2 linked regions of the Desulfatitalea tepidiphila genome follow. The protein of the gene in region 1 interacts with the protein of each later gene in a pairwise test. Links are inferred from orthologs where the notes say so. Each region holds a gene or a part of one and is shown in the gene's direction. Other genes may lie near its edges.

What was found.
Region 2: the proteins of DFT_RS00785 (region 1) and DFT_RS18325 interact in binary tests that used the Escherichia coli proteins (3 or more experiments, as listed by UniProt). The link is inferred for Desulfatitalea tepidiphila from one-to-one orthologs.

The regions. Positions count from the first base shown.
Region 1 is NZ_BCAG01000001.1:177,250-187,610, reverse strand. The notes cover bases 3,418-6,320. They hold DFT_RS00785 (ABC-F family ATP-binding cassette domain-containing protein), read left to right. Parts: upstream 3,418-3,889; coding sequence 3,890-5,752; downstream 5,753-6,320. Other genes in these bases: DFT_RS00780 (hypothetical protein), read right to left, coding at 5,774-6,320; DFT_RS00790 (NAD(P)H-hydrate dehydratase), read left to right, coding at 3,418-3,640. Outside these bases: DFT_RS00810 (acyl-CoA dehydratase activase), read left to right, coding at 1-707; YedE family putative selenium transporter, read left to right, coding at 896-1,987; DFT_RS00800 (sulfurtransferase TusA family protein), read left to right, coding at 1,998-2,216; DFT_RS00795 (putative Se/S carrier protein), read left to right, coding at 2,223-2,777; more of DFT_RS00790, read left to right, coding at 2,774-3,417; more of DFT_RS00780, read right to left, coding at 6,321-6,670; DFT_RS00775 (M1 family metallopeptidase), read left to right, coding at 6,811-9,294; DFT_RS00770 (ATP-binding cassette domain-containing protein), read right to left, coding at 9,343-10,361. UniProt on the Escherichia coli protein: Genetic data indicate it may be involved in ribosome assembly or function.
Region 2 is NZ_BCAG01000005.1:105,979-116,729, reverse strand. What follows is about bases 2,995-6,287. They hold DFT_RS18325 (2-oxoglutarate dehydrogenase E1 component), read left to right. Parts: upstream 2,995-3,309; coding sequence 3,310-6,087; downstream 6,088-6,287. Other genes in these bases: odhB (2-oxoglutarate dehydrogenase complex dihydrolipoyllysine-residue succinyltransferase), read left to right, coding at 6,140-6,287. Also shown: DFT_RS18340 (sigma-54-dependent transcriptional regulator), read left to right, coding at 1-295; DFT_RS18335 (B12-binding domain-containing radical SAM protein), read left to right, coding at 723-2,372; DFT_RS18330 (HD domain-containing protein), read right to left, coding at 2,391-2,951; more of odhB, read left to right, coding at 6,288-7,426; lpdA (dihydrolipoyl dehydrogenase), read left to right, coding at 7,429-8,841; DFT_RS18310 (acetate--CoA ligase family protein), read left to right, coding at 8,887-10,329; DFT_RS18305 (SDR family NAD(P)-dependent oxidoreductase), read left to right, coding at 10,472-10,751. UniProt on the Escherichia coli protein: E1 component of the 2-oxoglutarate dehydrogenase (OGDH) complex which catalyzes the decarboxylation of 2-oxoglutarate, the first step in the conversion of 2-oxoglutarate to succinyl-CoA and CO(2).

The DNA.
Region 1 (10,361 bases):
TGGTGGTGGATTCAACCGGAGAAATCACCCATCGCCTGAAGACCGATACCGGCTTTGACCCCATGAGCGACACCAAACGCCTGCTCAATGGCATCGAATGCGACCGCATCATGGCTACCGGTTACGGTCGTAATCTTCTGGAAATAGCATTCGAAGCTCCAACGGTGACCGAGATCAAGGCGCACGCCCGGGGAGCCCGCACACTTTTCCCCGAAGCTCGCAGCGTGCTCGATATCGGCGGCCAGGACAGCAAGGCCATCGCCTTGTTCGACAACGGAAAAGTGAAAAAATTTGAAATGAACGACCGCTGCGCCGCCGGCACCGGTAAATTCCTTGAGATCATGGCGCGCACATTGGGTTTTGAGATCGATGCTTTCGGTGACGAAGCGCTTCTGGCGGAAAAAGAAATCACCATTTCGAGCATGTGCACGGTCTTCGCCGAATCGGAGGTCACTTCGCTGATTGCCAAAGGTCAAGATCGCCGCCAAATCGCCCTGGGCCTTCACGCCAGTGTCATGCGCCGGGTGGCGGCCATGATCCAACGGGTATCCCCCTCAGGGGATATTGTATTTACCGGTGGGGTCGCCAAAAACCCGTGCCTGCGTGCCCTGCTGGCGCAGAAACTGGGCCGAACCGTCCTTTACCACGAGCACTCACAATTTGCCGGGGCCCTGGGTGCGGCCTTGCTGGCTCTGGAGTCGCAGTAAACGGTGGAAGACCGATGGCGCCCTCGGGCAATCCGGGACAGACAGGAACGCATGCAGCGGCACCTTCAAAGGGAGCCAAAAACTCTTTTTCGAGCAATAGAAGAAATCAAGCATCTGAATCGTAAGAGGCCGTCTTTACATATGTCAGGATGAAACGGAGTGGGACATCAAAAAAGGAGGTTGAATTGATGCAGGGGAGAAACATTTTTGCGACGCGATGGGGAATCATCGGCGTCGGCGCTGTGATCGGCATTCTGGCCCCGTTGCTTCAGAAACTGGGCAACCCGGGCAACATGGGCATCTGCGTGGCCTGTTTCGAACGCGATATCGCCGGTGCCTTAGGCCTGCACCGTGCAGCGGTGGTGCAGTACATGCGCCCGGAAATCATCGGCTTCGTGATCGGTTCGCTGATCGCCGCCTATCTTTTCAGAGAGTATCGGCCCCGGGTCGGATCGGCACCCATCGTTCGGTTCGTGCTGGGCGTCTTTGCCATGATCGGCGCCCTGGTCTTCCTCGGTTGTCCGTGGCGGGCCGTGCTGCGCCTGGCCGGCGGAGACGGCAATGCGATTCTGGGTTTGTTGGGTTTGACCTTCGGCATCTGGATCGGCACCCTCTTTCTCAAAAAGGGCTACAACCTGGGCCGCACCCAGGCGACCCACGCCGCCGTGGGCTGGATGCTGCCGCTGATCATGATCGGATTCCTGGCTCTGGTGCTGGTCTTTCCCCAAATCAAGGACCAGCCCAGCAGCGGTGTGTTGTTCTATAGTGTCAAAGGGCCGGGCGCCATGCATGCGCCGCTGCTGCTGGCGCTGGTGGTCGGATTGGCCGTCGGTTTTCTTGCCCAGCGGAGCCGCTTCTGCACCATGGGCGCCATTCGAGACACCGTGCTGTTTGGGCAGACCCATCTGCTCTCCGGCTTCGTCGCCCTCGTGGTGGTGGCCTTCGTGACCAATCTGATCCTGGGGCAGTTCAACGCCGGTTTTACCGGGCAACCGGTGGCCCACACCATGCACATCTGGAATTTCGCCGGTATGGCCCTGGCCGGTCTGGCATTTGCGTTGGCCGGGGGATGTCCCGGGCGCCAGCTGTTTCTGGCCGGCGAAGGAGACGGTGATGCGGCCGTATTCGTGATGGGCATGATCGTGGGCGCCGGAATCGCGCACAACTTCGGATTGGCCAGCTCCCCCCAAGGGGTCGGGCCCCATGGCATCGCCGCCGTGGTCATTGGCCTGTTGTCTTGTCTGTTCATAGGGTTTACCATGCGCAAGAAAAGCGTATAAGGAGGTTTGCATGCCTACAACCGTCGATGCGCGAGGGCTATCCTGCCCTCAACCGGTCATCATGACTCTGAACGAAATCAAAAACGGCAAGGACAAAGAGATCGTGGTCCTGGTGGATACCGATACATCCCGGGAAAACGTGACACGGGCCGCCGAAAGCCAAGGTTGCCGGGTGGGTGAGGTCACGCCGGAGGGCGAAGGGTACCGGATCGCCATCACCAAGGGATAAATATCCATGATCGGCTGGTTGAAACGAAAATTGCCGGGGCCTGGGACCCCGGCGGAACCCCAAAGGGAATCATCGTCCGATCGCGGCATCCTGGTGTTCGAAAACACCAGCGAGGTGATCCAGGCGGAGAAGATACTAAAACAGGCCGGCTGGCCGGTGCGGGTCATGGGGCCGCCCCCGGAGATCCGCACCGGCTGCGACCTGGTCATCGAGTTCCCGCTCATCGAAGGGCTCAACATCGTCCGGGAACTGCACCTGGCCGAGCTGGCGCCGTTGAGTGTGGTACCGGTCAGCGCTCCCCTGCTCACCCCCGTCGACCTGTTTCACACCAAGGACTTCGGAGAGTATCTCATGGTACGGGCGGCCAACATGAAAATCACCATTTTCAAGCAGACCCGCACCATCGTCAACATCTCGGGCGGTGGCTGTCCGGACGTGCCCTATCTGGCCGAAAAGATGGTGGGGAAAACGTTGAGCGATTCACCCCGGCCGCGCGATCTGGGCCACACCCTGTGCGGCTATGCCCTGCAGCTGGCTTATGAGGAGCTGCAACGAAAATGATCGGTATCATCGGCACTGTACCAGACCCGGATTTCCCCTTGACCTGCGGAGTGGTGAAATGGGACGGAGACAGCCTGATCATCGACGGCCGGCGTGTAACCGTCAACCGCGGCACGCCCGCCCTGCTCGGCGCCGCCTTGAAAGCCGGCGAAAGCATCGGCGCACCGCCCATTCACGGCATTCTGGTCGGCGATATCGGAAAGGGGGCAGGCAGCCGGCGCCTGTATCAGTTTCTTGAAAACGAGCTGGACCGATGGCCGTTCACGGTGTTGACCTTCCACTATCTGCAACCCGATGTGGACTGGCACAACCGGGTGCTGTTCGCCATCGAACTCATGCGGCAACGCCCGCTGTTGATCGCCGACGCCGGTTTCATGTATGCCGCCAAGATGAGCGGCCAGGCGCCGGCTTACGATTTCTTCACCCCGGATGCGGGCGAACTGGCCTTCCTGGCCGACGAGACCGCCCCCCATCCGTTTTATACCCGCGGCTTCATCCTGCACCAGAACGACAACCTGCCTGAACTGATCCAGCGCGCCTATCAACACGGGAATGCCGCCCGTCATCTTCTCGTCAAGGGCGCCACCGACTATATCGTGGAACAAGGTCGCATCGCGGCCACCGTGAATCACCCCAGTTTCGAGGCCATGGAGGCCATCGGCGGTACCGGCGACACCCTGACCGGACTGCTGACCGTTTTGTGCGCCGCCGGTTACGCCCCCACCCGGGCCGCCCTTCTGGCTGCCCAGGCCAACCGTCTGGCCGGTTCCCTGGCCGATCCCACCCCCGCCACCCAGATCGCCGAACTGATCGTCCACATTCCCGAAGCCCTCGCCCGCCGATTGCATTTTACCGGCAATTGACCGCTCGGCGTGTGGCATCGGCCACCTGTTCCACCCACGCCGGATTTAATGCTTGGCGTTCAGTTTCAATCGCTGGGTCGCGCCGGTCCATGAGTTCGTGACATATGCCATCCCCGGATCCCGGACTTGCATCCATCGCACGGAAATGGGCTTTATTTCCATTGTAACGTAGGCTAAAAGGATCGGGTGCCTTATCTTCGAAGGGGTTGCGGATCAGGCCAGAATGAATTCACGATAGAAACGACCTCCATGATTGCAGTAGAAAACCTGACCAAAACATTCGGCGGCCAAGTGCTTTTCGACCAGGCCGGCTTCAAGATCAACAAGCGTGAACGCGTGGGCCTGGTGGGACGCAACGGCCACGGCAAAACCACCCTTTTCCGCATTCTCATCGGCGAGGAGGAGTATGACGGCGGCACCGTGACGGCTCCGAAGGGATATCGCATCGGCCATGTCCAGCAGCAGTTGGCATTTACCCAGGCCACGGTCCTGGAAGAGGGGATGCTGGGGCTGCCGGAAGACCGGAGCGACCACCACTGGTTGGTGGAGAAGATCCTGGCGGGCCTGGGGTTTTCCGATACCGATATGCAGCGGCATCCCAAGGAGTTTTCGGGCGGATTTCAGGTCCGGCTCAATCTGGCCAAGGTCCTGGTGTCCGAACCCGACCTGCTGCTGCTGGACGAGCCGACCAACTACCTGGATATCACCTCCATCCGATGGATCGAACGCTTCCTGACCAACTGGCCCCATGAACTGATGCTCATCACCCATGACCGCAGCTTCATGGACCGCATCGTCACGCACACCGTGGGCATCCATCGCCAGAAATTGCGCAAGATCGCCGGCAGCACAGAAAAATATTATGCCCAGATCGCCCAGGACGAGGAGATCTATGAAAAGACGCGCCAGAACGACGAACGGCGCGCCAAGGAGATCGAACAGTTCATCACCCGCTTCCGCGCCAAGGCGCGCCTGGCCGGCCTGGTCCAGTCGCGAATCAAGGCCCTGGAGAAGCTCGAAAAGAAGCAGAAATTGACCCAGATGCGGGACCTGGACTTTTCCTTCCGCTGCCTGCCCTTTCGCGGCAAGCAGGTCCTGGGGGTGCGGGGATTGACCTTTGGCTATGCCAACCGCCCCAGGCTGTTCAGCGATCTGGATTTCGTGCTGCACGCCGGTGACCGCCTCTGCGTGGTGGGGCCCAACGGCCAGGGCAAGACGACCCTGCTGCAACTGCTAGCCGGCAACCTGAAACCCGTGAAAGGTGAGATCGTGTTCCACCCCGGCGTGGTCACGGGCTTTTACGAGCAGACCAATATCCAGACCCTCAACGACCGCCACACGGTCGAAGAGGAGATCCTGCTCTGCCATGGGGATCTCAACCGGCAGCAGGCGCGTAACATATGCGGCGCCATGTTGTTCGAGGGCGACGCGGCCCTGAAAAAAATCGAGGTGCTTTCCGGCGGTGAAAAGGCCCGGGTCATGCTGGGCAAGCTGCTGGCCACGCCGTTGAACCTCCTGCTGCTGGACGAACCGAGCAACCACCTGGATATGGAGTCGTGCGACGCCCTGATGGCCGCCATCGACAACTTCGACGGCGCCGTGATCATGGTGACCCATAACGAGATGTTTCTGCACGCCCTTGCCCAGCGCCTGATCGTCTTTCATGAAAACCAGGTCACCCTGTTCGAAGGCAGCTATCAGGACTTTCTGGAAAAGGGCGGCTGGGGAGACGACCCCAACCCGGCCGGTAAAACGGTGGAATCAGAGATTGCCCGTGCGCCGGACCAGCCCAGGATGACCAAAAAAGAGATGCGGCGCATGCGTTCGACCATCATGAGCGCGGACGCCAAGACGCGCAAGGGGTTGGAAAGCGACATTCAAACCACCGAGGCCGCCATAGAAACCGAAGAAAAGCGCCTGGCGAAGCTCAACGAAGAGATGGTCACGGCCGCCCAGGCGCAGAATGGCGACCGTATCGCCCAACTCTCCCGGGACATCCACAAATGCACGGCTGCGATCGAAACCCAATTCGCTTCGCTCGACACCCTTTACAAGCAAAAAGAGACGCTGGACGCACAATTATCCGAAAAGCTGGCCGGACTGGAAGAGTAGCGTAAAAACAGCAGACGATGCTTATTGGTACTTGTCTTTGAGTGCGGCGAGACGGGAAAGATAGCGCTGACGGTACATCAGGCCCTTCTGGTTGTTGATGTCGTAAAAAACATAGTCGAGATGCGGCCGGATATCGAGCCCGTAAGCGTTGAGGCTGGCATCGTTGGCCATGTCCAGAATACGCAAGGCATAGTAGTTGACCAACATGCGCAATTTGCTGTCTCGACGCAGCAGATAGCTGCGCCCGCCCAACGTGTTGAGAAAAAAAGAGGCGTATTGGTAAAGGGTATTGAGCCGCTCGGGCTCCCGGGTCTTGGGATGGATGCGGTCGCAGACGGTCATCCAGGTAAACAAAACGGCCATGGCCGGTTCCACCACCGCCGATTCGCTGGTGAGAATCTCCTTGATCAGGTTGATGCGATCGCGGCCCAGCACCCGGTAAAAGTGGGTCACATTCCGCATCAGAGCGTACAGGTTGTCCATCTCGCCCACGTTGGTCGGTGGGTTGGCGGCCAACCGTTTGAAGACATCGTCGAAGAGCGCTTCGGCCCGCATATTGATACCAGGCCAAATCAGATAGGCCTTGCTGTCCAGATATTGAAAAAAGGCCACTGTCTGGGCCGTGACCTTCTGGCAGTTCACGGCGTCGTCCACGCCCGCCGTCATGGGTTTGTCCGGACCGAACACGGGCGTCAAATCGGATTTGCCGGCCAACCCTTGCGACTGAAGATCGGCCTCCTCGGCCAGTTTGCGGATATCTGCCTCGAGCTTGGCGATCTTTTTCAGGCAGGCGTCCTTTTCTTGTTCCACGGCCGCCTCGATGGCGCGGGTGTGCCACTGGTTCACCAGGTAATATCCGAGCAGGCCGAGGCCCAGGGCGGCAAAGAGGATGATGAGAATTTTGACGGTTTTGTCCATAGGCTACGAAAACGCGTTTGGAAATTGGCATTGTTTCGGATAAGGAGTGTTTACCATACGCCAGCAGGCTTTGGTTTGCAAGGAGAACCTCGCCCTTTCGGCTTTGCGATGGGGAGAGGTTAGAATAAAGGAGGTCGCCCATGTCCTACTTACGACCGGTGCGTTATGCCATCCACATCACGCCGGATTTAAGCCAATTTCGGTTCGACGGGCAGGTCGCCGTCACGTTTGAAACGGATGCGCCCGTCGATCATGTGATCTTGAATGCGCTGGAGCTGGCCATTTGGACGTGTCAAATGGACAAAGGCGAGCGCCGGGTCGACCTTCCATTTGCGCTGGACCCTGCCAGTGAGACTCTGACCGTTCGCCTGCCCGAACCCCAAACCGGCCGCTTCGAGCTCCACATCCAATACCAGGGCATCATCAACGACCGCATGGCCGGGTTTTACCGCAGCCAGGCCACCTATGACGGCCGCACCCACCTTCTGGCCGTGACCCAGTTCCAGGAAAGCTCGGCGCGGCAGGCGTTTCCCTGCATGGATCACCCACGCCAGAAGGCGGTTTTCGAGCTCACCATGACCGTACCGGACCACCTGACGGTATTGGCCAACACCCTGCCCATGAAGGAAGAACAGCTGGATAACGGGCGCAAGCGGGTCACGTTTCAGCCCACGCCGGTGATGTCCACCTATCTCGTCTTTTTCGGTCTGGGGGATTTCGAACTGCAGCGGGACAGGAAAGACGCACGGGTGCGCCTGGCGCACCTGCCGGGCATGGCCCACACCACCGGCCTCGGCCTGGACTTCGGCCGCAAGGCGCTGCAATATTGCGAACGCTACTACGGCATCGACTATCCGCTGCCCAAGATGGACTTGATCGCCGTGCCCGATTTTGCCTTTGGGGCCATGGAAAACTGGGGGGCCATCACCTTTCGGGAAAATCTGCTGCTCAACTTCCCCGAACACACCTCCAAGGCCGGCATCGAACGCATCTGCGAGGTGATCGCTCATGAAATCGCCCACCAATGGTTCGGGAATCTGGTGACGCCCGCCGACTGGAAATATCTGTGGCTCAACGAAAGCTTTGCCACCTATTTCGGCTATGGCGTGGTGGCCCACTACCATCCCGACTGGGGCATTTGGGAGCAGTTCCTGACCACCGAAACCGCCACCGCCCTGACCCGCGACGGCTTGAAGGAAACCTTTGCCATCGAAATTCCCGGCGGCGAGCACGTGGTCATCAACTCCAGCACCGCGCCGATCATTTACAACAAAGGCGCCAGTATATTGCGCATGATCGAAGGGTACATCGGAACCGAGACCTACCAGCAGGGCGTCCGCTCCTATCTCGGCGACCATCAGTACGATTGCGCCGAAAGTTACCATCTGTGGCAGGCGTTTGAAAAGGTATCGGCCCAACCCATCACGGCCATGATGCAGAATTGGATCGGCCAGCCTGGCCATCCCCTGGTCACGGTTTCCCGCAGCGGCAACGAACTGGTTTTGCGACAGCAACGTTTCACCTATCTGGACATGCCCGGTGATCAGGTGTGGCATATTCCCCTCACTATCACGGTATGGACCGGCGACCGCCCAGCCGAAACGCTCTCCCTGTTGATGGATACGGAACGGGCCACGCTGCCCCTGCCGCCCGATTGCCGGGCGTATAAACTCAACAGCCGTCAGTCGGGATTCTACCGTGTGCACTACGAGGACAAGGAGAATTGGGCGGCTCTGGGCGAACTCGTGGCCGGTCAGGTCATGGATGTCGAGGATCGCTGGGGGCTGCAGAACGATCTGTATGCCCTGGTCCGGCAGGCCCGGGTCGAGTTGGGCGCCTGGCTCGATGCATTGGGCCGCTACGGAAACGAGACCGCCTTTTTGCCGTTGACCAGCATGGCGGGCAACCTTTTTCAGGCCCTGCTGATCGCATCCGAGGCCCGGCGGCCGGCGGTCGCAGCCGCAGGCAAGGCCTTGGCCGACCGGGCCCTGAGCCATTGCGGCCTGCGGCCGGCCGAAGACGAACCTCACACCACGGCCATTCTCCGCGACCAACTGCTATGGCAGGCGGCGGTCTGGGGGTTGGATAGCGCCATCGATTTCGCATGCGAACAGTTCGACGCCCTGACGGCCGGCCATCCCACCCATCCGGATATCGCCAAGGCGGTGATGCAGATCGGCGCCTGGACCCGGGGCGAACAGGCCTTGGGCTGGCTGATCCGCCGCTTCGAACAATCGCCCAGCGAACATGAACGCATGAACATCCTGGCCGCGTTCGGCGGCTTTCAGGATTGGCAAGCGGCCCGCAAGGCCCTGGCGCATACCCTTGCCAGCGTGCCGCCGCGCAACCGTTTCATGCCCATCGTGGCAATGGCCGCCAACCCGACCCTTCAAACCCAGTTGTGGCCCTGGTACCTGGAAAACCTCAATGCCCTCGAAGATTTTCATCCCCTGCTCTACGAACGGGTCATCACGGCCATCATCCCGTTCGGCGGGCTGGGCCGGGAAACAGAGGTGCGACACTTCAGCGAAGCCTACATCGCCGAACACCCCTGCCTGGCGGATGCTTTCCGGCTGGCCCTGGAGAACCTGGAGATCAACACGCGGATGCGGAACAGTTGTTAGCAGTGTCCCTCCACAAATAGCCAGGTGGCCCGATATGGGCGTTGACCTCTATCGGCACCCTTCGATAGGACCCGCGTGAATGACGCGCCCGGCGTCCAATTGAAGACAATGGGTAATGCAGGCCGGCATCTCGTCCGGCCGATGGCTGATATAAAGCAGGTTGGTATGCCCGGAAGCGGCGATGGCCTTTACCATGTCGAGGACCCGGCGGCGGTTGCTCATATCCAGGCCGTTGCACGGTTCGTCCAGGATCAACAGGCGGGGCGTCTTGACCATGGCCCGGGCGATGAGAATCAACCGCTGCTGACCGAATGAGAGCTGCGCCATGGGTCGGTCGGCCAGCTCTTCCAGATGCAGGACATGCACCCAGTGGCTGCCGGCCTCGCGCTGTGCGTCGCTGCAATAACGGTACAGACCGACCGAGTCGAAAAAACCCGAACAGATGACATCGAAAGCGGTGATCCTGCGCTGATAGCGGGCCTGCAACTCGTCCGCCACATAGCCGATGTGTTCCTTGATCTCCCAGATCGACTCTCCCGAGCCCTTGGGGCGCCCGAACAGGTGAATGTCGTTGGCATAGGCCTGCAGCTGGTCGCCGGTGATCAATTGGAGCAGGGTGCTCTTGCCGGCGCCGTTGGGTCCCAGGACCGCCCAGTTTTCTCCGGCACGCACGGTCCAGTCGACCCGATCCAGGACGACGTGGCCACCGAAGCGGACGGTCGCCTCGCGCATCCGGATCAACGGCTCGCCGGCATCGACCCGATTTAAGGATCGAGTTGCTGATCGGTCTTTGGATCGATCTGGGATTCGGCCGCCGTCACCGGCTTTGGCCTCGTCTGGCGAACGCAGCACCGCAGCATCGGCCATGGGCCCCTGCCAGACCACCCGTCCGTCCTTCACCTGCAGCAGGTGCGAAAAAAAGACGGGTATCTCCTCTCTGCGATGCACGATCAGCACCATCTGGGTCCCGGACACGATCCGTTGTTCGAGCAGCCGCAACAGATTCGCCCGGGAGGGTTTGTCCAGGCCGTTGAACGGCTCGTCGAGAATCAGCAGGCAAGGTTCGG
Region 2 (10,751 bases), on another replicon or contig:
CGACCTGCTAAATGCCGTCGTCTTCCGTTTGCCGCCCCTGCGCGAACGGCTCGAAGATATTTGCCTGCTCATCAACCATTTTATCCATATGGCCTGCGCCAAACACAATCGCCGCACCATCGGTGTCTCTCCCGAAGCACTGGATATCCTCATGGATTACCACTGGCCGGGCAACCTGATCCAACTGCAGAACGTGATCGATCGGGCATTGGCCCTGGGTGTCGAAGAGTCCATCCAGCCGGCGGACCTGCCGGCGGAGATACAGACGTTCTCAACCATCTCCAAAATGAGCTGAGACGGATGAGCACTCCAGATTCGGCGTTGCCGGAGGATCGCGGTAGGGCACTACAGCTTCACCTCCGGCGCCTTGACTCCGGCGCGCTCAGCCGTTTCAGCAGTTGGGGGTACACCCCAAATCGGATTCTGCGTTGATTCAATGAAGACATTTTCATCGCAACGAGTTTGGCAGGCGTGGGTGGAGCAGGTGGCCAGGGCCATGTGAGCCATGCGATGTAGTGCCGGTTTAATGCAAACGGCGGACAAGCGGCCCAGACTGTTTGAGCGCAGCGAGTTTCTGGGCCGCCCGCCGTGCATTTTACCGGCACTTGACCGCTTGGCGTGTGGCATCGGCCACCCGTTCCACCCACGCCGGGTTTAATGAATAGCTTTCAGTTCGAGCTGGTTTCAGCTTTGACGCTTTGACTTCGGTATACCTATGAACCATGCCTGACATCCTGCTCATCCAGCCGCCGATCCGCGACTTTTATCTGACCGCCAAGCGCACCATGCCATACGGTTTGGCATGTATTGCGGGTGCCCTGCGCAAGGAGGGATTCAGCGTCGCCATTTTCGATTCCCTGGCCACCGATAAGGCCCGCATCATAGAATGGCCCGGCGAGATGGCCTTCTTGAAACCCTTTTACGGGCGGGAGGACCGTTCCCCGTTCGCCCTGTTTCACCATTTCCGCCATTTCGGATACAGCTTCGAGCACATCGGACACATAGCCCGGCATTCCGGCGCCCGCCTCATCGGCATCTCATCGCTCTTCAGCGCTTACAGCCACACGGCCCTGGAAACGGCCGCGGCGGTCCGTAAATTTTGCCCGGACGCCACCATCGTCATGGGCGGGCACCACCCCTCGGTGCTGCCGGAGGCGGTCATGCGCCATCCGGCGGTCGATTTCGTGTTGCGCGGCGACGGCGAGGCGACACTACCCCCCTTGGCCCGGGCCTTGCGCGACGGCGGGGATCTGGAGACCGTTGCCGGCCTGGTGCGGCGGGGCCCGAAAGGCGCCCTGATCGCCTCTCCGCCGGCGGTGGTCGATGATTTGAACGGCTTGCCTCTGCCGGCCTTCGATCTGTTGGACTGGCGCTTTTACCGTCGCTCCGGCAAAGGCAGCCTGGCCCTGTCGGCCGGCCGCGGCTGTCCGATGCGCTGTACCTATTGTGCGGTCAATGCCTCCACCTATCATGGATTTCGGGCCCGCTCGGTCGATGCGGTCATGGCCGAGATCAAGGCCGCCGACCGGATCGCCCCCCTGGGTTTCATCGATTTCGAAGACGAACACCTGACCGCGGACCGTTCATGGTTCATGGCCCTGTTGGGCGCCATCGGGGATTATTTCAAGGGCCGCTTGCCCGAACTGCGCGCCATGAACGGCATGTTCGTGCCCACCCTGGACCGCGAAATGCTCCTGGAAATGAGGCGCGTCGGGTTCAAGGCGCTGAATTTCGCCCTGATCACCACCGATAAAGGACAGCTCCGGCGCTTCGGACGGCCCGATTTGAGTGCGGACCTGGACCGGGTGCTGTCGGCGGCGGGGCGGGAGCGCTTGCACAGCGTGGCTTACCTGATCGTGGGCGGTCCGGACCAGGATCCGTTCGCATCTCTGGCCGACCTTCTTTTCCTGGCCCGGCGGCCGGTCCTGGCCGGCGTGTCGGTCTTCTATCCGGCGCCGGGCAGCGCCGATTACCAATGGTGCCGCCAACGCGGGAAATTGCCGGACCGCCCGGGCTTGTGGCGGGCATCGACCCTGCCCCTGGAACACGCCACCGACCGTCGCCAGACCGTCACCCTGCTCCGTTTGGGGCGTATTCTCAATTACATGAAACATCGGCTGGACATGGGACACGGCCTGCCGGCACCGGCAGCGCCGCCGGCTGAAATTACTCCCGACATTGACCGCGACAGCGCGGGCCGCATGCTTCTATCGGCTTTCCTGAAAGATGGCGTGATCAGGGGAATCGACAAGGACGGCCGTCTCTATGCCCACGAGGTGGATGCCGCGCTCTGCCGGGCGTTCATCGATGGTGTGGCAGGTATGTGCCTGAGAGGCGCATGTCCGGATGCAGATCAGTTCGGATGCGAGTAGGTGTTGGGCCTGCTCGTCCTATTCGTTGGGCGGGTTTCCGTCGATCCGCTCGCAAACCTGGTCTGGTTCGTAGGCCAGGTAGCTGAACAGGCGTGTTTCCAATCGAAGCGTCTGGTCCCACACCTCCTGCAGCCATCGGCGGTGTTCCTCGGTTTTGGCATAGCGGTGGAGAATGTAAACCATGCGCTCCTTGAGCGAGACCACCTGGTCGTGAAGCACCCGTTTATCGGCGTAATTGACGATTTCCGCTTCGCAGGGGGCTTCCTCCTTGAAATAGGCATCCAGGATGACGTGTTGCCGAATGATGTCGCCCACTTCCGGATAACCCAGGCCAGCCAGGTATTCACCACCGGTTCTGGAGTGGTTTTCGCCGGTGGTGAAACTGCGCGGCTTGGTGATGTCGTGGAGCAGGGCCGAGGCTTTCACCAGGGGCCGATTGAGCGCGACCCCTGCCGACAGGAGGCCGTCGGTGAGCAGCAGCGCCACGCGGCACACCAGCATGGAGTGGGCCTTGATGTGCGGCGGCATCTCCATGTCGGCCAACATGTGCATACACTCGGACCTGGGGGGAATACGCATGGGCGGTTCGCTCCTGCCAGCACTGTCGCGCATTGAGTTTCATGACACAGCAACCGGTGTGTCGATGATCACTATAACCGAGGGCCGGCGCATACGACAAGGCCATTCTGACGGCCGGGTGATCCGGATCCGGAACCGGTGGGGCCCGGCATGTTTTTCGGTTCGACGATATCGCACCAACTACGAGATTTTACGAACATCAGCTGAGGCGGCCGTTCGCCTTTCCAATTGACACTTCTGGTCCTTTTACTTATCATTTGCACGTTGCCACTGGTTCTTCTTCGCTTTTGATCCCAGCAGCCTTGAAACAGGGCCATGACGACGTCCGGACGGTAAGGGGTTGCCAACCTTGCCGCCCATGTCCATGCCATCAACCCATCAGAAGAATGACACCATGTCCATACCCGAAACACTCAACCTCGACTATATCGACGATCAATACCAGCGATATCGCCGTGACCCCGATTCGGTGGGCCGCGAGTGGCGCGTCTTTTTTTACGGCTTCGACATGGGCAGGCAGCGCAGCGAAGCCGGAACTGGCACGCCGCAGCCACCCCCCACCGGCCCAGCCGAGGGGCAGGTGGGGGAATTGATCCTGCGCTACCGTCAATTGGGCCATCTGCTCGCCTGCATGGACCCGTTGAGCGCCTGCCCCACCGAACATCCCCTGCTCTCCCTCGGTGCTTTCGGGCTCGCCGCCGGTCATCTCGAGCAGGTCTATGCCACACCGCAGTTTGCCTTTGTCGAGCAGGCCCCGCTCAAGGAGATCATCCAGATCCTCAAACAGACCTATTGCCGTTCGATCGGTGTGGAGTACATGCACCTGCAGGACCCGGACGAACGGCGCTGGCTCCAGGAGCGCATGGAACCCAATCGCAACCGGATCGACCTCTCGCGCGACGCGCAGCGCCATCTGCTCGAAAAACTGACCGATGCGGCCATGTTCGAAGCGTTTCTAAACAAGCGGTACCTGGCCGTGACCCGGTTTTCCCTGGAAGGCGGGGACGGCATCATCCCCATGCTCGACGCGATGCTGCGTCGGGCGGTCGGTCAGGGTGCCGAGGAGCTGGTGCTGGGCATGGCCCACCGGGGCCGCCTCAATGTACAGGCCAACATCCTGGGCCGTCCGGTGGAGGAGATCCTGGCCGAGTTCGAAAATTGCTATGACAGCAGCCAGTTGGTGGGGGCCGGCGACGTCAAGTACCACAACGGCTACTTAGGCGACATCGACCTGGGGGCCGACGGCCGCATCCAGGCGCTGCTGGTCAACAACCCCAGCCACCTGGAAGCGGTGGACCCCGTGGTGCTGGGTATTGCCAGGGCCCGCCAGGAGCGGCGGGGCGAAAATGGGCAACGGCAGGTGCTGCCCCTGCTGATCCACGGTGATGCGGCCTTTGCCGGCCAGGGAGTGGTGGCCGAGACGCTCAACATGAGTCAGCTCAGAGGCTACCGTACCGGCGGCACCGTGCACGTGGTGATCAACAACCAGATCGGCTATACCACCCTGCCGGAAAATGCCCGTTCCACCCGCTACACCACCGATCTGGCCAAGATGCTCATGGTCCCCATCTTCCACGTGCACGGTGAAAATCCGGAAGCCCTGGTGCAGGTGATCCGGCTGGCCGTTGACTATCGATATGCCTTCGGCAAGGATGTGGTGGTCGACGTGGTCTGCTACCGCCGATTCGGCCACAACGAGGGCGACGAGCCCTACTTCACCCAACCCCTGATGTATGACCGCATCCGCGAGCGCCCCTCCCTGCACCGGCTGTATGCCGATCAGCTGATCGAAGCCGAGGTGCTGTCCGCCGGCGTGGTGGATCGGATGGAAGAAGACGTCCTCAAACGCATGGAGGCCGCCTACGACGAAGTGCGCAACAGCGCCTGTCCATTTCCCGAGGGACGTTTCTACAGCGAGTGGGACGGCTACACGGGGCAATACACCCATGAAGCGGTCGACACCGGCGTATCGGAAGAGACGCTGATCGATCTTGCCCGCCGGATCAACACCCTGCCCAAGGATTTTTCGCCCCATTCCAAGATCAAGCTGCTGTTGCGCCGCCGCCGGGAAACCGTGGAAAAGGGAAGCGGCATCGATTGGGGCAATGCCGAAGCCCTGGCCTTTGCCAGTCTGCTCGAAGAGCGGACGGCCATCCGCCTGAGCGGTCAGGACAGCGGCCGCGGCACCTTCAGTCAGCGCCACAGTGTGCTTTTCGACCGCAAGAGCGGCGAGCCGTATGTGCCGCTTCACCACCTTTCAGAGCGGGCGGCCCGATTCGATGTGCACGACAGTCCGCTCTCCGAGGTCGGTGTCATGGGGTTCGACTACGGCTATTCGCTGGCTTCGCCGGACAAGCTGGTGCTGTGGGAAGCCCAGTTCGGCGATTTTTCCAACAATGCCCAGGGGATCATCGACCTGTTCATCGCCAGCGGTGAAACGAAGTGGCGCCGCCTGTCCGGCCTCGTCCTTCTCCTGCCCCACGGTTGGGAAGGGCTCGGCCCCGAGCATTCCAGCGCCAGGCTGGAGCGCTTCCTGCAACTTTGCGCCGACGACAACTTGCAGGTGTGCGACCTGACCACCCCGGCCCAGTATTTCCACCTGCTGCGCCGCCAGGTCCATGCCGCCTACCGCAAGCCCCTGGTGCTGATGACCCCCAAGAGCCTGCTGCGCCATCCCCAGGCCGTCTCCACCCTTGCCGACTTGAGCGGCGGGCGCTACCAGGCCGTGCTGGACGATCCGGTGCGCCCCGAGAAGGCGAGCAAGGTGATCTTCTGCAGCGGCAAGATCTTCTACCAGCTGTTGCAGCGGAGGGAGGAATTGGAGACGAGCAAAGTCGCCATCATCCGCCTCGAGCAGTACTATCCGTTTCCCGAAGCACAGCTCAAAGCGGTGCTGGCCAATTATCCGTCGGCCGAGTCCTGGACCTGGGTGCAGGAGGCACCGGAGAACATGGGCGGCTGGCAGTTCGTGCGGTCCCGCCTCGAGGCAATGGTCGGCCATGCCCTCACCTATGTGGGGCGCAAGGCCTCTTCCAGCCCGGCCACCGGTTTCCCCAATCTCTACAAGAAGCAGCAGGCGGCCCTTTCCGACGAGGCGGTGGGGCCATACGACGCCGGCGCGAAGAGTGCGGGATAAGGGGTACGTTCAAGCATCAACGACATCGAGACATGACCGATAAGGAGAGCCAATGGCCATCGAGGTGAAAATCCCCAGCGTGGGAGAATCGGTACAGGAGGCCGTTCTGACCGAATGGTTCAAACAGGACGGCGATGTGGTCGAAAAGGACGAGCCCTTGTTCGTTATCGAAACCGACAAGGTGACCCTGGAAGTCACTGCCGAGGCGTCCGGCACCCTCAAGATACAGGTACAGGCCGGTGAGACCGTGGCCGTGGGCACCGTGGTGGCCACCATAGAAACCGGAGGCGCCAAACCGGCGGCCGAAAAGAAGCCGGATGCGGCGCCCGAAGAGAAGGAGAGCCGGGATAAAGCGGGCGAGGCGGCCAAGCCGGAAAAAGCCGAGGAAAAGCCTGCGCCGGCCGAAAAGAAGGCGCCAAGTCCCGAAAAGAAAGCCCCCGCACCCGCGACCGCACCCGGTGAGTATGCCCCGGCCGTGAGGCGACTGGCCGCCGAGAAGGGCATCGACCTCTCCAGGATCAAGGGCACCGGCCCGGGCGGCCGCATCACCAAGGGCGATGTGCTTCTGGCCATGGAACAGGCGCCCGCCGGCGTACCCGAAGAGTGTGTGCCGCCGGATGAGCTGGGCCGGGAAGGCGAACCGGCCGAGGTGCGCAAGGCCATGTCGCCCATCCGCAAGCGCATCGCAGAACGGCTGCTCGAAGCCAAGCAGAACACGGCCATGCTCACTACCTTCAACGACGTGGACATGAGCCGCGCCATGGTCCTGCGAACGCAGTACAAGGATGCCTTCAAAGAGAAGCACGACATCTCACTGGGCTTCATGTCCTTTTTCGTCAAGGCCTGCGTGGCGGCCCTGCGGGAGATTCCCGAAGTCAACGGCTTCGTGGACGGCAGCGACATCGTCTACCACAACTACCAGCACATCGGCGTGGCCGTGGGTTCGCCGCGCGGCCTGGTGGTGCCGGTGATCCGCCATGCCGAGCGTTTGAGCTTCGCCGGGATCGAGAAGGCTATCGTCAACTATGTGACCAAGATCAAGGAGAATCGTCTGGAACTGGCCGACCTGGAGGGCGGGACGTTTACCATCAGCAACGGCGGCGTTTACGGCTCGCTGCTCAGCACCCCCATCCTCAACATGCCCCAGAGTGGCATCCTGGGCATGCACCGCATCGAAAAGCGGCCGGTGGTGGTCGACGAGCAGATCGTCATCCGGCCCATGATGTACCTCGCCCTGAGCTACGACCACCGCATCGTGGACGGGCGCGGGGCGGTCACGTTTCTCAAACGCGTCAAGGAGCTGGTGGAAAATCCCGAACGGCTCCTGCTGGAGGTGTAGCCATGGCAGAGACCCGCGATTATGACCTGATCATTATCGGCGCCGGCCCCGGCGGATACGTGGCGGCCGTGCGCGCCGCCCAACTGGGCCTCAAAACGGCCTGCATCGAGAAGCGGTCGCGACTGGGCGGCGTCTGCCTCAATGAAGGCTGCATTCCCAGCAAGGCCCTGCTCGATTCGAGCGAATACTATCATCTGGCCAAAGAGGGGTTGGCGGTCCACGGCATCAAGACCGGAAAGGTAAGCCTCGATCTGAAGGCCATGATGGCCCGCAAAGACCAGGTGGTGGCCGACCTGACCGACAGCGTGCGCAAGCTGCTCGAGGGCAACAAGGTGGAAATCATCCAGGGTCGCGCGCGGTTGACGGCGCCGGGACGCGTGAGCATACAGGGCGACAAGGGCAAGGCCCGGGAGGCGACCGCCCGCAACATCCTGCTCGCCACCGGCAGCACGCCCGTCGAGCTGCCAGGACTGGCGTTCGACGGGGAACGCATCGTCGATTCAACCCAAGCACTGACCCTGGACGAAGTGCCCCGTCACCTGGGCATCGTGGGCGGCGGTTATATCGGGCTGGAACTGGGATCGGTCTGGCTGCGGCTGGGCGCCAAGGTCACCGTCATCGAGATGCTGCCCAAGATCGGCACCGGCCTCGACGGCCAGGTGGCCCGCACCCTGGACCGCATTCTGCGCAAGCAGGGACTGGAAATGCGCCTGGAGACCCGCGTGGTCGAGGCCAAGACGAGCGGTCGCAAGGTGGAGGTCACCGTGGAGAAAAACGACCAGCGCGAGACCCTCGACTTCGACCGGCTTCTGGTGGCGGTGGGCCGCCGGCCGCTGACCCAGGACCTGGGTCTCTCGGAGCTGGGTATCAAGACCGACGAACGCAGCGGCCACATCCTGGTGGACGAGGGGTATCAGACCAGCGTGCCGGGCGTCTATGCCATCGGCGATCTGGTTCCCGGCCCCATGCTGGCCCACAAGGCCTCGGCCGAAGGCATCGCCGCGGTGGAAAACATGGCCGGCCGCTTCGGTGAGGTCAACTACGACGCCATCCCGTCGGTGATCTACACCTGGCCCGAGGTGGCCAGCGTGGGATTGACCCTGCAACAGGTCAAGGAGCGCGACATCCCCCACTGCGTGGGCAGCTATCCGTTCACCGGCGCCGGCCGGGCGCGCTGCATGGGCGAGACCGACGGCTTCGTCAAGCTCATCGCCCACGCCAAGACCGATCGCATCCTGGGCGTACATATCATCGGACCCCGGGCCGCGGACATGATCGCCGAGTGTGTCCTGGCCCTGGAATTCGGAGCCAGCTCCGAGGATATAGCCCGTACCATCCATGGCCACCCCACATTTTCAGAGGCGTTGCAGGAGGCCGCCATGGCCGTTCGCAAATGTTCGATCTACGCCTCTTGACCGCGCGCTGGATCGTTTGACTGAACCAGACAGGAGGATACGCGTTTGCACCCCTCGTCCCTGGATGCGCTCGAGGCCATCTTCAACCCAAAATCCATCGCAGTGATCGGCGCATCGGACACCTTCGGCAAATGGGGCCATCGCATGGTCGACCGGCCCCTGAAAACCGGTTACCAGGGCCCCATCTACCCGATCAACCCCCGTAAGAAGGAGATTCTCGGGCTCGCCGCCTACCCGAGCGTGGGGGACGTACCGGGCCATATCGACCTGGCCGTGATCACCACGCCCACGGCCACGGTTCCGGACCTGCTCAAAGGATGCGCCGCCAGGGGGATCAAGGGGGCGGTGGTGATCACCGCCGGCTTTGCCGAAACGGGCGAGACGGGGCGGCGGCTGGAAAACGAGATGATGGCTGTGGCCCGCGCCGAGGGCATCCGGATCGTCGGCCCCAATTGCATGGGTATCTTCAGCGCATCGGGCCGTCTGAGCCTCTGTTTTCAGCAAGCCCCCAAATCCGGTTCGATCTCGTTCGTCTCCCAGAGCGGCACCTTCGGGGTCTCCATCGCCCAGGTGGCCGCATCCCAGGGCTACGGCCTGAGCAAATTTGTCAGCATCGGCAACCAGGCCGACCTCGGCGTGGCCGATTACGTGGAATACCTGGCCGACGACCCCGAGACCCATGTTATCGCCCTCTATGTCGAGGGGTTCAAGGACGGTGAACGGTTTTTCCAGGTGGCCCGGCGGGCGATCCGGAAAAAGCCGATAGTCATTTACAAGGCCGGCCGGTCCGAGGCCGCCGAACGGGCGGCCCTGTCCCACACCGCATCGGTGGCCGGCTCGTCCATCGTTTTCGACAACATCTGCCGGCAGATCGGGCTGCTGCAGGTGCGCGAGTCGTTCCACCTCTTCGAGATGGCCCAGGCCCTGGCCGGCCTGCCGTTGCCCAACGGCAACCGGGTGGCGATCCTGGGCAGCGGGGGGCAGGGCGTGGTGGGCACCGACGCCTGCGCCGCACTAGGATTGGAATTGCCCCGGCTCGATTCTGACACGGCCGCGCGGATCAACGCCCTACTGCCGTCCCATGCCCCGCCGGCCCGGAACCCGGTCGATTTCGCCGGGGCCACGCGCACGGCCATGCAGGAGGCGGAGATCATCGAGCAGTTTCTTCGGCTCGACTACATCGACGGGGTGATCAGCAACGTACCGGTCAGCCCCCAACTTTTCGACAGCCATCTGGTGGTCGACCGCAGCGCTGCGGATCACCCGCCGCACATCAAGGCGGCCATCGACGGCGGCGCGCGGTATGCCGCATTGCCCGGCAAATACGGCAAACCGGTCATCTGCCTGCGTTTCGCCAACCTGGAAAACGACATCATGGAGGAGATGCTCGGCGAAGGCGGCATCCCGGTCTACAGCTCGCCCGAGCAGTGCGCCCGGGCCATGTATGCGCTGGTGCACTACGGGCGGGTGCGGGGGAAGAAAACATAAGGAAGGATTCAATACAACGAACCATTTGCATCTCCGGCCTCGTAGGGGTGGGGTTTATCCCCGCCCGAATGAAGGCCTGAAAGCATTAAAGACACGAGGTTGCGTCAATACATAAAACTTATTCACTTACGGAGGTATTCTCATGAGCGGACGTCTGGAAGGCAAGGTTGCGGTCATTACCGGGGGCACCAGCGGTATCGGTGCAGCCACGGCGGAAGTGTTTGCCGGCGAAGGGGCCAAGGTGGTCATCGCCGGCCGGTCGGAAGAAAAGGGCGCCAAACTGGCCGCCAAGCTGGGCGCCAATGTCGTCTATCAGCGTGCCGATGTCACCGAGGAGGCCGACATCAAGGCCCTGGTGGAAATGGCCGTGGATCGGTTCGGGCGCATCGACTGCATGTTCAACAACGCTGGCGGCAAGGATC